Regions from separate parts of the Neobacillus sp. S1227 genome, predicted to be linked through region 2. Evidence: riboswitches for the same ligand, from Rfam matches in the RefSeq annotation. Region 2 holds a riboswitch; each other region holds the start of a gene.
The links. A riboswitch is a leader RNA that binds a small molecule or an ion and turns the genes downstream of it on or off. The one in region 2 is predicted to bind cyclic di-GMP.
Positions count from the first base shown of each region.

Region 1: it holds a riboswitch for cyclic di-GMP, as region 2 does, so the genes downstream of both, ACZ5AE_RS25715 (DMT family transporter) here and ACZ5AE_RS05595 (anti-repressor SinI family protein) in region 2, are expected to answer to the same signal.
Region 3: it holds a riboswitch for cyclic di-GMP, as region 2 does, so the genes downstream of both, ACZ5AE_RS15110 (hypothetical protein) here and ACZ5AE_RS05595 (anti-repressor SinI family protein) in region 2, are expected to answer to the same signal.

Region 1 is NZ_AP038276.1:5,121,011-5,125,218, forward strand. It holds gene motA (flagellar motor stator protein MotA) at 1-209, shown strand, start outside; gene ACZ5AE_RS25710 (OmpA family protein) at 259-984, shown strand; cyclic di-GMP riboswitch class I at 1,065-1,150, shown strand; gene ACZ5AE_RS25715 (DMT family transporter) at 1,486-2,388, shown strand; gene ACZ5AE_RS25720 (sulfite exporter TauE/SafE family protein) at 2,453-3,283, opposite strand; gene ACZ5AE_RS25725 (anaerobic sulfatase maturase) at 3,307-4,208, opposite strand, start outside.
Region 2 is NZ_AP038276.1:1,106,912-1,111,119, forward strand. It holds gene hutH (histidine ammonia-lyase) at 1-978, shown strand, start outside; gene ACZ5AE_RS05580 (hypothetical protein) at 1,013-1,213, opposite strand; gene ACZ5AE_RS05585 (DnaJ family domain-containing protein) at 1,348-1,722, shown strand; gene ACZ5AE_RS05590 (hypothetical protein) at 1,840-1,965, opposite strand; cyclic di-GMP riboswitch class I at 2,358-2,450, shown strand; gene ACZ5AE_RS05595 (anti-repressor SinI family protein) at 2,489-2,656, shown strand; gene ACZ5AE_RS05600 (helix-turn-helix domain-containing protein) at 2,691-3,020, opposite strand; gene map (type I methionyl aminopeptidase) at 3,294-4,043, shown strand; gene ACZ5AE_RS05610 (DUF1128 domain-containing protein) at 4,076-4,208, opposite strand, start outside.
Region 3 is NZ_AP038276.1:2,988,814-2,993,021, forward strand. It holds gene ACZ5AE_RS15095 (methyltransferase domain-containing protein) at 1-144, opposite strand, end outside; gene ACZ5AE_RS15100 (permease) at 368-1,243, shown strand; gene ACZ5AE_RS15105 (TIGR03943 family putative permease subunit) at 1,257-2,129, shown strand; gene ACZ5AE_RS15110 (hypothetical protein) at 2,221-2,436, opposite strand; cyclic di-GMP riboswitch class I at 2,466-2,549, opposite strand; partial or broken gene ACZ5AE_RS15115 (Uma2 family endonuclease) at 2,688-3,246, opposite strand; gene ACZ5AE_RS15120 (APC family permease) at 3,468-4,208, opposite strand, start outside.

The sequences.
Region 1 (4,208 bases), 1.8 Mb from region 2:
GATATGTCCTATGGCATCCGATTTCAAATAAACTGAAGCGCATTGCTAAAAAAGAGCAGGACCTGAAACTGATGATGATGGAAGGGCTGCTCGCCATCCAGGAAGGATTAACACCTAAATTGATCGAACGAAAGCTTGCGGTTTATTTGCCAACAAAGGCACGTTTGAAACAGGAGGAAATGGTTGTGAAAGAGGTCGAAAGTCTGTAAGGTCGGGGGTACGACTGTAACCAGCAGTAAGAAAGGAGGGAATTAGACAGTGAGGAAGCGGAGACTACAAGACAGTGAAGAGCATATGAATGAAAGCTGGTTAATTCCTTACGCGGACCTTTTGACCCTGCTGCTTGCCTTGTTTATCGTCCTATTTGCTTCGAGCAGCATCAATTCAGAGAAGTTACAGCAAATCATGATTTCGATGAATTCGGCTTTGAACGGAAAAGGCAGCAGTTTGATTTTAAAGGAAAATGCCGGCTCGCCTGCGGTAAAGCCAATCGAAAATGCAGCTGACGAGCAAAAGAAACAGGAAGAGAATGATAAGCTGCACAGCCTGATGGAGAATATCCAAAGCTATATCAAGGCACGCGGGTTGGAGAAGGTCATCACCGTTCAGGACGAACCTAAGGGGATCAAGCTTTCACTAAAGGATGTCATTTTGTTTGAGTCCGGCAGCGCAGAATTGAAGGGAAATTCCCCTGTTATTCTGGGTGACTTGCTGGATTTGATTAAGGGAGTACAAAACCCTATCAGCATTGAGGGCCACACGGATAATGTCCCGATTACCGGGGGCACATTCAGGTCAAACTGGGAATTATCTTCTGCTCGCGCTTTGTCCGTACTTTACTTTTTCGAGCAAAATGGTATCCCTTCCAATAAATTGCAATTTGCTGGCTTTGGTGAGCAAAAGCCGCTATATCCAAATGACACTATGGAGCACCGCCAAGCTAACCGAAGGGTAGATATCATGATTCTGAAAGTCCAAGAATAATTTTTTCCCAATATAAAAAACAGGAAAACACTTGCTGGGACAAGTTGTTCATCGTCAAAATAGTAGTAATTCCATAAATCGTACGATAAAGGCAAACCCATTGAAAGATGGCGACGCAAGCTACAGGGGCTAAGGTCATTTCTGACCATGCTTGCCAGCTTCCGAATACGGACTCCTGCGATTTATGACAATAGAAGAGGAGTTGAGAGTGGAATGAATATATTATTAGCTAAATTCAAAAAAGAATGGCACTTGTTTAGGGTGCATTACCATGAGCTGTTGCTTGCGGACTGTCTTGACTATGAGTTACAGTGCAAGCTCGAAAGAAAGATTACCTACCATAAAATGAAATTAAATAATTGTTGTTGATAAACCATTGGAGGTTCCTTGAGGCGTTTGCCATGGAAAAACATAGGGCTTCGATTTTCCAGCAATATCTGCGATAATGGTAATAGATTGCTAGAGGCAATTTCACAAACCCCACCAAGGAAGGAAGCAGCAATGAAACAGTCAATCAATTCTAAAACAATCAGCCTTTCGCTCACTATTTCCATTATCGCCATATCGTTTTCGGCCATCTTTGTAAAATGGTCCGATGCACCGGCTTCGATATTAAGTATGTACAGAATGTTGTTTGCAAGTCTGTTATTAGCGCCGATGGTTTGGGTCAAACGCAAGGAGTTTAAAAAAGTCAGTCCTAAAAATGGTGCCATGCTCTTTTTCTCCGGGGTCTTTCTGGCCTTGCATTTTGCCCTTTGGTTCGGCTCGTTAAAGTTTACAACAGTCGCAAGCTCGACCATCATTCTCGCCCTTCAGCCGCTCATTTCACTTATTGGGGGATTTTTTCTTTTTAAAGAAAGAACGACCGCTTCCGCATTGGCAACAATGGGGATTGCAATCATCGGAGCGATGATGATTGGCTGGGGAGACTTCGGTTTAAGTGCCGATGCCATCCGTGGAGATATTCTCTCCTTTTTCAGCGTTATCGCAGTGGTCGGGTATTTATTTATCGGGCAAACCGTCGTGAAAAATTTATCCCACTGGATTTACAGCTTCTGCGTGTTTTTATGCGCCGGGATTGTACTAGTTGTTTATAATCTTTGGGCCGGGGTGCCGTTTTGGGATTATCCGCCGAAGGAATGGGGGATTTTCTTGCTTCTGGCCATCGTTCCGAGCCTTAGCCATGTGATTAATAACTGGCTGTTAAACTATGTGAACGCCACGACCATTTCAATGAGTATTCTTGGCGAACCGGTCGGCAGCACCATTTTGGCTATCTTTATCCTAGGAGAACGGCTTTCCGGATGGCAAATATTCGGCGGACTACTTGTCCTCCTCGGCGTCTTCCTCTTCATGAGCAAAAAACAAAAAGCCACCCCGCCAATGCAGAAAGCAGCAGTGTAAAGCATGGGGGAAGGTTTCTGTGCCTCAAAATTTTGAGGCATGAGAACCGCCCCCATGCTTCTTTTCATGAAAAATACATACGAACTCCAATAAATATCAATAACACGGACAGCATTTGGATGATGACTTTGCCAGGGATTTTTTGCGAGAGCAACACCCCGATTTGTGAACCGACGATCACACCGATGCCGCCAAAGATGACAGCTGGCCAATCGATATGGCCATACAATAGCTGCGCAAACACACCGATTGTTGAATACAGACAAAGTGAAAAAATGGACGTTGCCGCAGCATTGTGTGCAGGGACATTAAATACATAAATTAAGATGGGAACGAGAAGCCAGCCGCCGCCAATCCCGAGGTAACTGGATAAAATGCCGATCACGACCCCAAGCGGAATAAGCCATTTTTCTATCGAACGGCCATTTTCTTTAACTATCATATCAAGAGCATCCCCAATTCCGCTGGAAGCACCTGCCGCTATGCATGCATACCCTTCAGATGGCTGGCGTCTTTGTAATTTTTCAGGTAGATTTTTGGTGAATAAAAAGATTCCCAATCCAACCAACAAGGTAGCAAATATCACATAGAAATAACTAGATGAATAGAGTTGGAGCAGCCATACCCCAAGAAGAGAACCTGGCAGGGCACCAATTGCGAGTGTAAGCCCCGTTCGAAATTGAATCTTCTCTTGCTTGGCATACCCAATCACACCGGACAAAGAATTAATTAACACGATAATAAGTCCTGATCCTGCAGCAATCGCAGGTTCCATTTTAAATAAAAGCAGCAGTGCCGGCACGAAAATAAATCCGCCCCCGGCACCGACAATCGTTCCATAACCTCCAGCCAGGATCCCAATCAGTAAAAGTATGGAGCCTGTTGTTAGATCCATTTTCATTCCCCCATTAAGGAAAGTTAAACCATTTGAACAAACTTTTCACAGCATCTTTTGAACTTCTTCCCGCTGCCGCATAAGCATAAATCATTTCTTTCAGGCTTTGGGCGTCCAGCTTTAAGATGATTTTGTAACCATTGAAGTTTTATACTTTCTGCCAACCTTTCCATTCGTTCATGTACATGCTTATAAACCTGCAAGTAGCTTTCACAGAAATAATCCGGGTTTATCGTTTCATCCGCCTGGTTCCAGGCCCTATTTCTTGGACAGCCGCCATGGCATAGCTTTAAGAACTCACAGCTTTTGCACTTATCAGGCAAAGCAGGCTTCAATCTAAGAAAGTCGTTATACTTTGGACTGTTGAGGATGTCTATCAGTGAACCCTGACCGACATTCCCAAGCTTATAATCTTCATTCATATAAAAATCGCACGGATAGGCGTCGCCATTTTGCTCAAGAATCAATGTTTTCGGGCACGTCTGACGGTGGATACATAATTCTGCCTCCTGATGCAGGTAAGTGCTCAGGATGTTATCAAAGAAGCGAACAGATCGATTCGGATTGCCGTCGTTATACCAGATGTCAAACGCCTCGCATAAAAACTGGCCATATTGTTTCGGAGTAATCAAATATTGTCCCGGTTTATTCGGCTCCTGCGCCCGAAAATCCATACATGGGATAAACTGAACATGGTTAAAGCCCTCTTGCTGATAGAACGCCATTAGCTCTTTTGCCCGCCCCACATTGTCTTGATGAATGACTGTTAGGATATTAAAATCAACATGATGTTTTCGCAAGTAATCAATTCCACGCATTACCCGGTCAAAGCTTCCCTTCCCATGCCCGGTCACCCTTCTTGCGTCGTTGATTTCTTTTGGTCCATCAAGACTGACACCAATGAGGAAATTGTATTGTTTAAAAA
Region 2 (4,208 bases):
CCACTCACACTTGAGGCTAAAGAAGGTCTTGCTCTCATTAACGGAACGCAAGCCATGACAGCTATGGGGGTAGTCGGATACCTGGAAGCAGAGCAGCTTGCTTTCGAAAGTGAATTGATTGCCTCCATGACGATTGAAGGGTTAAACGGAATTCTCGATGCTTTTGCAGAAGAGGTTCAAGTGGCAAGAGGCTACCAGCAGCAGATTGATACAGCAGCAAGAATCCGCCGCTATTTGAGTGACAGTTTATTAACAACGATGCAGGGAGAACTGAGGGTTCAGGATGCTTACTCTCTTCGCTGCATCCCGCAGGTTCAAGGTGCTTCCTGGCAGGCGCTTGATTACGTAAAAGAAAAGCTGGAAATCGAAATGAATGCGGCGACTGACAATCCACTAATTTTTGATGACGGGGAAAAAGTCATCTCTGGTGGAAACTTCCACGGGCAGCCAATTGCATTTGCAATGGACTTTATGAAAATCGCAGTAGCAGAGCTTGCTAATATATCAGAACGTCGTGTGGAACGGTTAGTTAATCCGCAATTAAGCGATCTGCCGCCATTTTTAAGCCCGCAGCCAGGCCTTCAATCAGGGGCGATGATTATGCAGTATGCTGCCGCTGCCCTTGTTTCAGAAAATAAAATCTTGGCACATCCAGCAAGTGTGGATTCCATTCCATCTTCGGCAAACCAAGAGGATCATGTCAGCATGGGGACGATTGCATCAAGGCATGCATATCAAATCATCCAAAACACCCGGAGGGTCCTTGCGATTGAGATGATTTGCGCCATGCAAGCCGTAGAATATCGCGGTGTGGAGAAAATGGCGACCCATACGAGGAACTTCTATGAAAAAGGTCGTGAGCAGGTGGCATCCATTAAGCAGGACCGAATCTTCTCAAAGGATATCGAAGGGCTGGCAGAATGGCTGAAAACCGTAGAATTTTCTCAGTTTAGGAAGAAATTAAGCTTTGAAAAATAATCAGAGTAAAAAGGCGTGAAACTCTTCACGCCTTTTATTCTGTCTGCTCAGGAAGCAGACGGGCGGTGTCCTGCCGCGTTTCTTCTTCCTCCGTTCTATTCTTGAAGGCTTCCTGAGTGACAATTAATTCTTCATCCCCGATTGCCTGCTCAGCATGACTCTCGGTCATGGTATTCTTGGGGAATTCACCAGGATGGTTTTTATTTTTATGATTAAAATGTTCTCCACGAGCCAAGTCTAACACTCCTTTCGTTCTCGCTTGTAGCATGCCCCAATAAGGGTGAAATCATTACCGATTTATTTTTCAACCGAAATGGACCTTTGTTATAATAAATGTAGTGAGTATGCTAAATAAAGGAGGACAAAAACATGGATATGTTTCATATTGTCTCAGAAGATCGGATTAAAAAAGCATACAAAGATGGGGAATTTGATAACCTTCCTGGATATGGAAAACCCCTGAAGCTTGAAGATTTATCGGGGATACCTGAAGAACTGCGCATGGCTTACAAAATCATGAAAAATGCAGGCTTTACAGAAGAGGAAAACCATTTACGCAAAGAGATGATGAGCATTGAGGATCTCATCAAAAGATGTGACGACAACATCGAGAAGGAAAGTTTGCAAAAAAAGTTAAATGAAAAGCTCCTTCGCTTTAATCAATTGATGTCAAAACGCGGGGCGAAAACAGATTCGTCCATTTTTAAAAATTACGAACAAAAGGTCGAAAACCGGTTTAAATAATGGAACATTCGACGATTGGCGAGTCCGTTAGGACGGTTTACGAGACGCGGTTGAATTAGCGCAGCAAATATGAAAATAAATTCCGATTAGCTAAAAAAGCTGGCGAAGAGAGAATTTTTACAATTCCTCTTCACCAGCTTTTTCTTCTGCTTTGGCAGGCTTGCACATGCGGTCTAAGAAATAACCTGCAAATACTATAAAAGCAATGGGGATTGAAAAGTTTAACATGTGAACAATGGTCAATGCCTATCACCTCTTTAACTGTTCAGAAAATTAATAATATTTTGTATATTATTATATTGTTTACATTATATGCTAATCGTCACAAATTAGACAAATTTTTCGTCATAAAAATAAGAGCCAATAATAGTTAAGGAAAATTTTTCTCCCACAAATTAAGGGGATTTTCGACTTCAAATTCTCAATTATTTTTATATTCCATTTTTAGGAAATGTGAATTGGAGGAAAATTTGTGGAAACATGATAAAATTTGTCAAAAAAAGAGGTTTAGAATATGAAAAGTGCTGACAAAAACTAACACTATGTTAAAAAAGGACTAGATATAATGAACTTACTAAAACAATGATATGAATTTAGACCCAGAAATAAGGGCTAATAAAAAATAAGAAAGTTCCTTTCAGAAAAGGCAAACCTGGTGAAAGTCAGGGACGCAAAGCCGAGGATCTAAGGTGGAAATAGAGAGAAGCTAGGATGGCCGGGCTGCCTGAAATACGGGTAAGTATTTTAGGGGGTTGTTAAATTGAAAATGGGGATAGAGCAGATGGAGAAGATTGACAGAGATTGGTTGACACTAATTATTGAAGCTAAGAAAATTGGATTGTCGGCAGAGGAAATAAGAAATTTCCTTAGCGGTAACAACAAATCTGAACAATTTCATACATATCAAAAGCAAAAAGCATCCTACAAGAATTAATAATTCTGTAGGGTGCTTTATTTTTTGCTTATATTTAGCTGTTGTTTTGATTGTTGTTCCGCCATTTATTAAATTCCAAGAACTCGCGGAATTGATCTTTTGAAACACCGGAGGTCATGGCTTCCTTAACTAAATTCATCCAATCATTGTCCAATTCCGTCTTGTCAATCTGTTCATGTATTAAATGCTCAACCGGAATGTTTAATACACCGGCAATTTTTTCAAGAAACTGTATGGACGGATTTTTTTGAAGGTTTCTCTCAAGCGAGCTTAAATAGGATTTTGCAACCCCTGCCTGCTCTGCTAGTTCAGAAAGTGACATCTTCTTCTCTTGGCGGAATTTCTTTACGCGGTCACCTATCATGGATTCTCACACACCTAAAAAATAATTTATAACATCATTCTATCAAAAAGAATTTGAGAGTACCATATTAAGAACAAAGGAATACGACAAATTATCGAAATTTGCATAAATTAATTTTTTACATTAAGAAAGTAGTTTTGAAAAATAAGCCCGTTAGCGTTAATATTAAAGTGTTGCCCAAAATGTCATTAAGTAATCGTTTTTATATACTAGGATTCGTACAAATAGGACTCCAGACAAAAGAATTTAATTAAAAAGGCAGGGGAAAATTACATGATTGTCTTAAAGTCACAACGAGAAATCGAAGCAATGAAAAAGGCAGGAGAAATCCTTGCTGCCTGTCACAAAGAAATTGCCAAAATGATTAAGCCAGGGATTACCACTTGGGAAATTGATCAGTTTGTGGAGAAATTTTTAAAAAAGCATAATGCCACTCCAGAACAAAAAGGTTATAAGGGCTACGAATACGCAACATGCGCAAGTATTAACGATGAAATCTGCCATGGCTTTCCGCGCAAAGAACCATTGCAGGAAGGGGACATTGTCACCATTGATATGGTTGTTAATTACAACGGGGCCTTGGCTGATTCCGCGTGGTCTTACGCAGTTGGCGAGGTTTCCGAAGAGACTAAGCATTTGTTAAAAGTCACAAAGGAAGCCTTGTACAAGGGAATTGAACAAGCCGTTCCAGGCAACCGGATTGGCGATATCGGTCATGCCATCCAGACTTATGTAGAAAGTGAAGGACTCTCGGTTGTCCGGGACTTTATCGGACACGGGATTGGAGCAGTGATTCACGAAAAGCCGGATGTACCGCATTATGGTTTACCAGGTAAAGGCCCAAGAATTAAAGAGGGAATGGTATTTACGATTGAGCCAATGGTGAATATCGGATTATTATTCACCAAAATGGATTCTAACGGATGGACAGCAAGGACCGTCGATAACACCTATTCCGCCCAATATGAGCACACAATCGCCATCACCAAAGATGGCCCAGTAATTTTAACTGATCAAGATTAAAAATAAAAACAGATCTCATTCGAGGTCTGTTTTTATTTTTTCCGCAAGCTTCCCAATTCTTCAACTAGAGCCTGCATTTCATTAGGGCTGAAGGAATTCTTTTTCATTACCATTTCATAAATCTCTTTCAACTCTTCATACATTTCCTCATCAAAATGGGAAGGC
Region 3 (4,208 bases), 1.9 Mb from region 2:
AAGCGGTTCCAGCTCCTCTGCCAAGTCGGAATCCACACCAGTGACGTGCTTCCAAAAGGCAAGCTTACTTTTGCATTCCTTGATTCCGAGTGACTTAAAATAGTCGTCAATATTTGGTTTTTTATATTTCATCTCAATCGACATACAATAATCTCCAGTTTATCTAAATTATTACTTATTATTAAGACCAGGTTATAACAACCTATAGTTTTATGATAATGGTTTTTTGCAATTTTTTCAAAAAATTTAATAATTCGGTTAAGACTTTTCCCACTTCTGGAAACGTTAAAACATTATCATTCGCCATTATTTCTGTTATAATTTTGTATGTTTTTTATCTGAGGCTTCATTTCCAGGAGGATCTCCTATGAATCAATTGTTACAATTAAACACGATATTTATTAGTATAATAATAGAAGCAATTCCTTTTATAGTGATTGGCGCGTTTGTTGCAGCCCTGATCGAGGTCTTTGTTTCGGAGAATATGATTGTCCGGATTATGCCAAAAAATAAGATTCTTTCGGTGATAACTGCTAGTTTCGTAGGAGCGATTTTTCCAGGGTGTGAATGCGGGATTGTTCCGATTACGAAAAGATTAGTTGAAAAAGGTGTGGCGCTTCCCGCCGCGATTTCGTTTATGCTCACTGGACCGATTATCAATCCGATTGTTCTTTTTTCAACGTATATTGCATTTGGTAATAGCTGGACGATGGTTTGGTACCGGTCCGGGTTTGCCATTGTGGTTTCCATTTTAGTCGGGGTTGTTCTTTCTTTTATCGTTAAAACAAATCAATTGAGATTGAAAGCTGATGAACATATACATGTCCATGACCATTCTAGCCAAAATACGAAACAAAAATTGGTCAGCGTGGTCACCCATACCATTGATGAGTTTTTCCACGTCGGAAAGTACTTGGTGATGGGGTCATTAATCGCTTCAGCAATGCAAACCTATATTCCGACTTCTACATTGGCGACACTTGGACATTCAAAAGTAGCGGGTGTTCTTGTCATGATGGCACTAGCGTTCATTTTATCAATTTGTTCAGAAGCTGATGCGTTCGTTGCTTCGTCTTTCAGAAACACATTTTCACAAAGTTCAATTGTGACATTCTTGGTTTTCGGTGCAATGGTTGATATCAAGAACCTGCTGATGATGTTCGGAACGTTTAAACCTAAATTCGTCATTCTGCTTGTTTCGTTAATATCAGCATTTGTATTTATCGGTTCACTATTACTGTAAAGGAGGGAAGAAAATGTTACGCGTTGTGATTCTATTATTGTTTGCCAACTTGTTTTTTTATTTGCATTTGTCCGGTAACATTTCGAAATATATCAATATGAAGTATTCCTTCCTTTCTTACAGCATGATTTATGCGTTATTTTTCCTAACGATTGTAGAAGGAATCAGATGGTATCTTAAAGAGAAAAAGTCGGAAAAGGAATTGGATTGTGACGAGTGCCATCATGATCATTTGCATGACTCTAATCATAAAGAAACATCGTTTGGGAAAAATTTAAAAAGAACGGTTTCGTATACGATGATTCTTCTTCCCGCTTTGACAGGTGTATTTTTGCCCGTAGCGACCCTTGACTCGCAGTTAGTCAATGCAAAAGGATTTAGTTTTCCTTCATTAGAGGACGGGGCCGACCGTTATGGCATGCACCAAATATTAAATCCTGACATGAGTAAATTCATGGGCCAGGATGCGTTTACTGAATTGGTAAAAAAGGAATTCAAATCTTATAAAGGAAATGACCATATTACCCTAACTGATGAGGACTATTTAAAAGGACTGGAAGTCATCTACAACTATTCAGGTGAATTTGTCGGAAAAACCATTTCAATGAAGGGTTTTTCTTATAATGGACCTGGGTTGAACAGCAACCAAATCTTTTTATTCCGCTTTGGGATTATTCACTGTATTGCCGACTCTGGTGTGTTCGGGATGATGATTCAATTCCCTGAAAATGTCCACATTCCTAATGACCAGTGGTACGAGGTAACGGGTACGGTGGACACGATGTACTACCAGCCTTTTAAAATGAAAATCCCGATTTTAAAAGTGACGGATTATAAAATCATTCCGCAGCCGAATGATGCCTATGTTTATAGGAATAGTTTTTAATATAGAAAAAGAAGACTCCAAGCACTCTAAAAAGTCCTTGGAGTCTTCTTTTTTCTGTAGCTACTAAAGTCGCTGCTGTTGTGGATGAGCCCTACTCAGTGAAGCCTGAAGAGAATAACAGCTTTTTTGTATCGTATCGTTCTAAGGCAACCAAAAATAACCTTCTTTTCAATAATTCTGTTTCTAACATTTTATAATTTTGGTCTGCCATTTTTACTAGAGCTGTTATATACCTCTCTATAATGTTTTCATCACTAAGTTTCACGACATCCATTTCGAGTTCGTTTTCACAAGCAAGCGTAACCACAATGAAATCCCCCTAAAATATATACTATTTTAGGCAGCTCAGCCATCATAGTTTTACACCTTAGACCTGTAGCTTTGCGTCCCAATCTTTCGAGTGGTTTGCCTTTATCTAAATAAACTAATTATTTTTATTATATTACAATTTTTTCAAATATTACATAACAAAAATTCCTACTGATAAAATTTATCTGGAATTGAAATCTTAGAGGAATGCAAATTAGCCTAGGAAACACCCTGGACCTTTATAATTTTTCAAAAAATCTCTTTTAAATCAATACTGAATCCTTCTAAAAACTTCGATGCAATAATTCCAGTCTCGGTTTTCATGTCATGTTGTTCATACATTTTTTCATCATTAAGTGATAGCAGTGACTGCATATAACATTCTATTCACGATCCAGTACTCGATTACTCCATAATTCATATAAATATTAAGTTTGGTAATTAGGTCATGGGACTGATTGGAGGGGCTTAGAATTTCAACAATAAGGTTGGGAACACCAATATATCGTATGTCATTCAAACCACTTTTATCACAAATCACACTGAGATCTGGAATAACAATCTCTGTTCCTTCCATGTTCTCACTCTTTAATTCGATATCAAAAGGAGCGTGGAAGACTTCACAAGATTAACCTTTTAAAAATTGATCTAATTGGATGAGAAGTTTTCTTGATATTCCCTGATGTCCTGTAGATGATGAGGGCGTTAAATAGACCATCCCATCAATAAATTCTAATAATTCTTCGGACTTCTCCCGTATGATATAGTAGTCCTGAACAGACAGTGGGTGATTTTGATATAGATTCATCTCCCCCCTCCTTAGTCATTTGTTTCTTTTATTTTACCATAATTTTCTTTTTTAGAATAGATACATGGGGACGGTTCTTATACTTCATCCCTTTGCCTAATAACCTGCAAAATGATGCAGCAGAACAGTCCCATGCCACTCAGCTAGCTTTCTTATTGGCAGGGATGATGAATAAAACTTTTACTTTTTTAAAACGACAAGTTTTTTAAGTGTATAAACAATCAAAGTTCCAGTTGCGGAGGTAATTTTTTAAAGCCATTTGTTCGAAAGTACAGAAAGACGATACCGATGAACAGCCAAATACAACCTAATAGGATGGCGAGCCGGTCCATCCCAAACCAGACGTATAGAATGACGGCAAAGCCAAGAAGTGGAAGAAAGAAATAGCGGAAATGGTATTTCCCAGTTGGAATCCAATTAGGCGTGCTTCCCAAGCTAAATGGAGCTTCGCCTTTTTTCTTTACATAATAGAGCCAGATAACCGAAAGATTAATGGCTGCAAATCCAAAGAATGCCCCGTAATTAACCAGATTTGAAATCGTATTAATATTGGCAGTCGTTCCCAGGATGAATTCAATTGCGACAATAAAAATGATATTAAAATGCGGCGTGTTGAATCGTTTGTTTACAGCAGCAAAGAATCCTTTCGGCAAAAGATTGTCTCGTCCCATTCCATATAAAAGGCGCGCTCCTGCTGCAGTTGCCACTAAATTGAAAACGGCGAGAGAACTTAAAAATCCTGCTGTAAAGAAGAGGCCAAACCCTTCCCCGCCGGTCATGATCGACACTTGCAATAAGACGGTATTCATCCAGTTTGCATCATTTAGATGTGTTCTCCAATCAGGAATGACTAGCATGGCCATGTAGCTCGTCGCAACCATGGTAATCATTCCAATCCCAACACACCAATAGATGGCTTTCGGAATATCTTTTTTGGGATTGCGTGTTTCCTCTGCTAATGT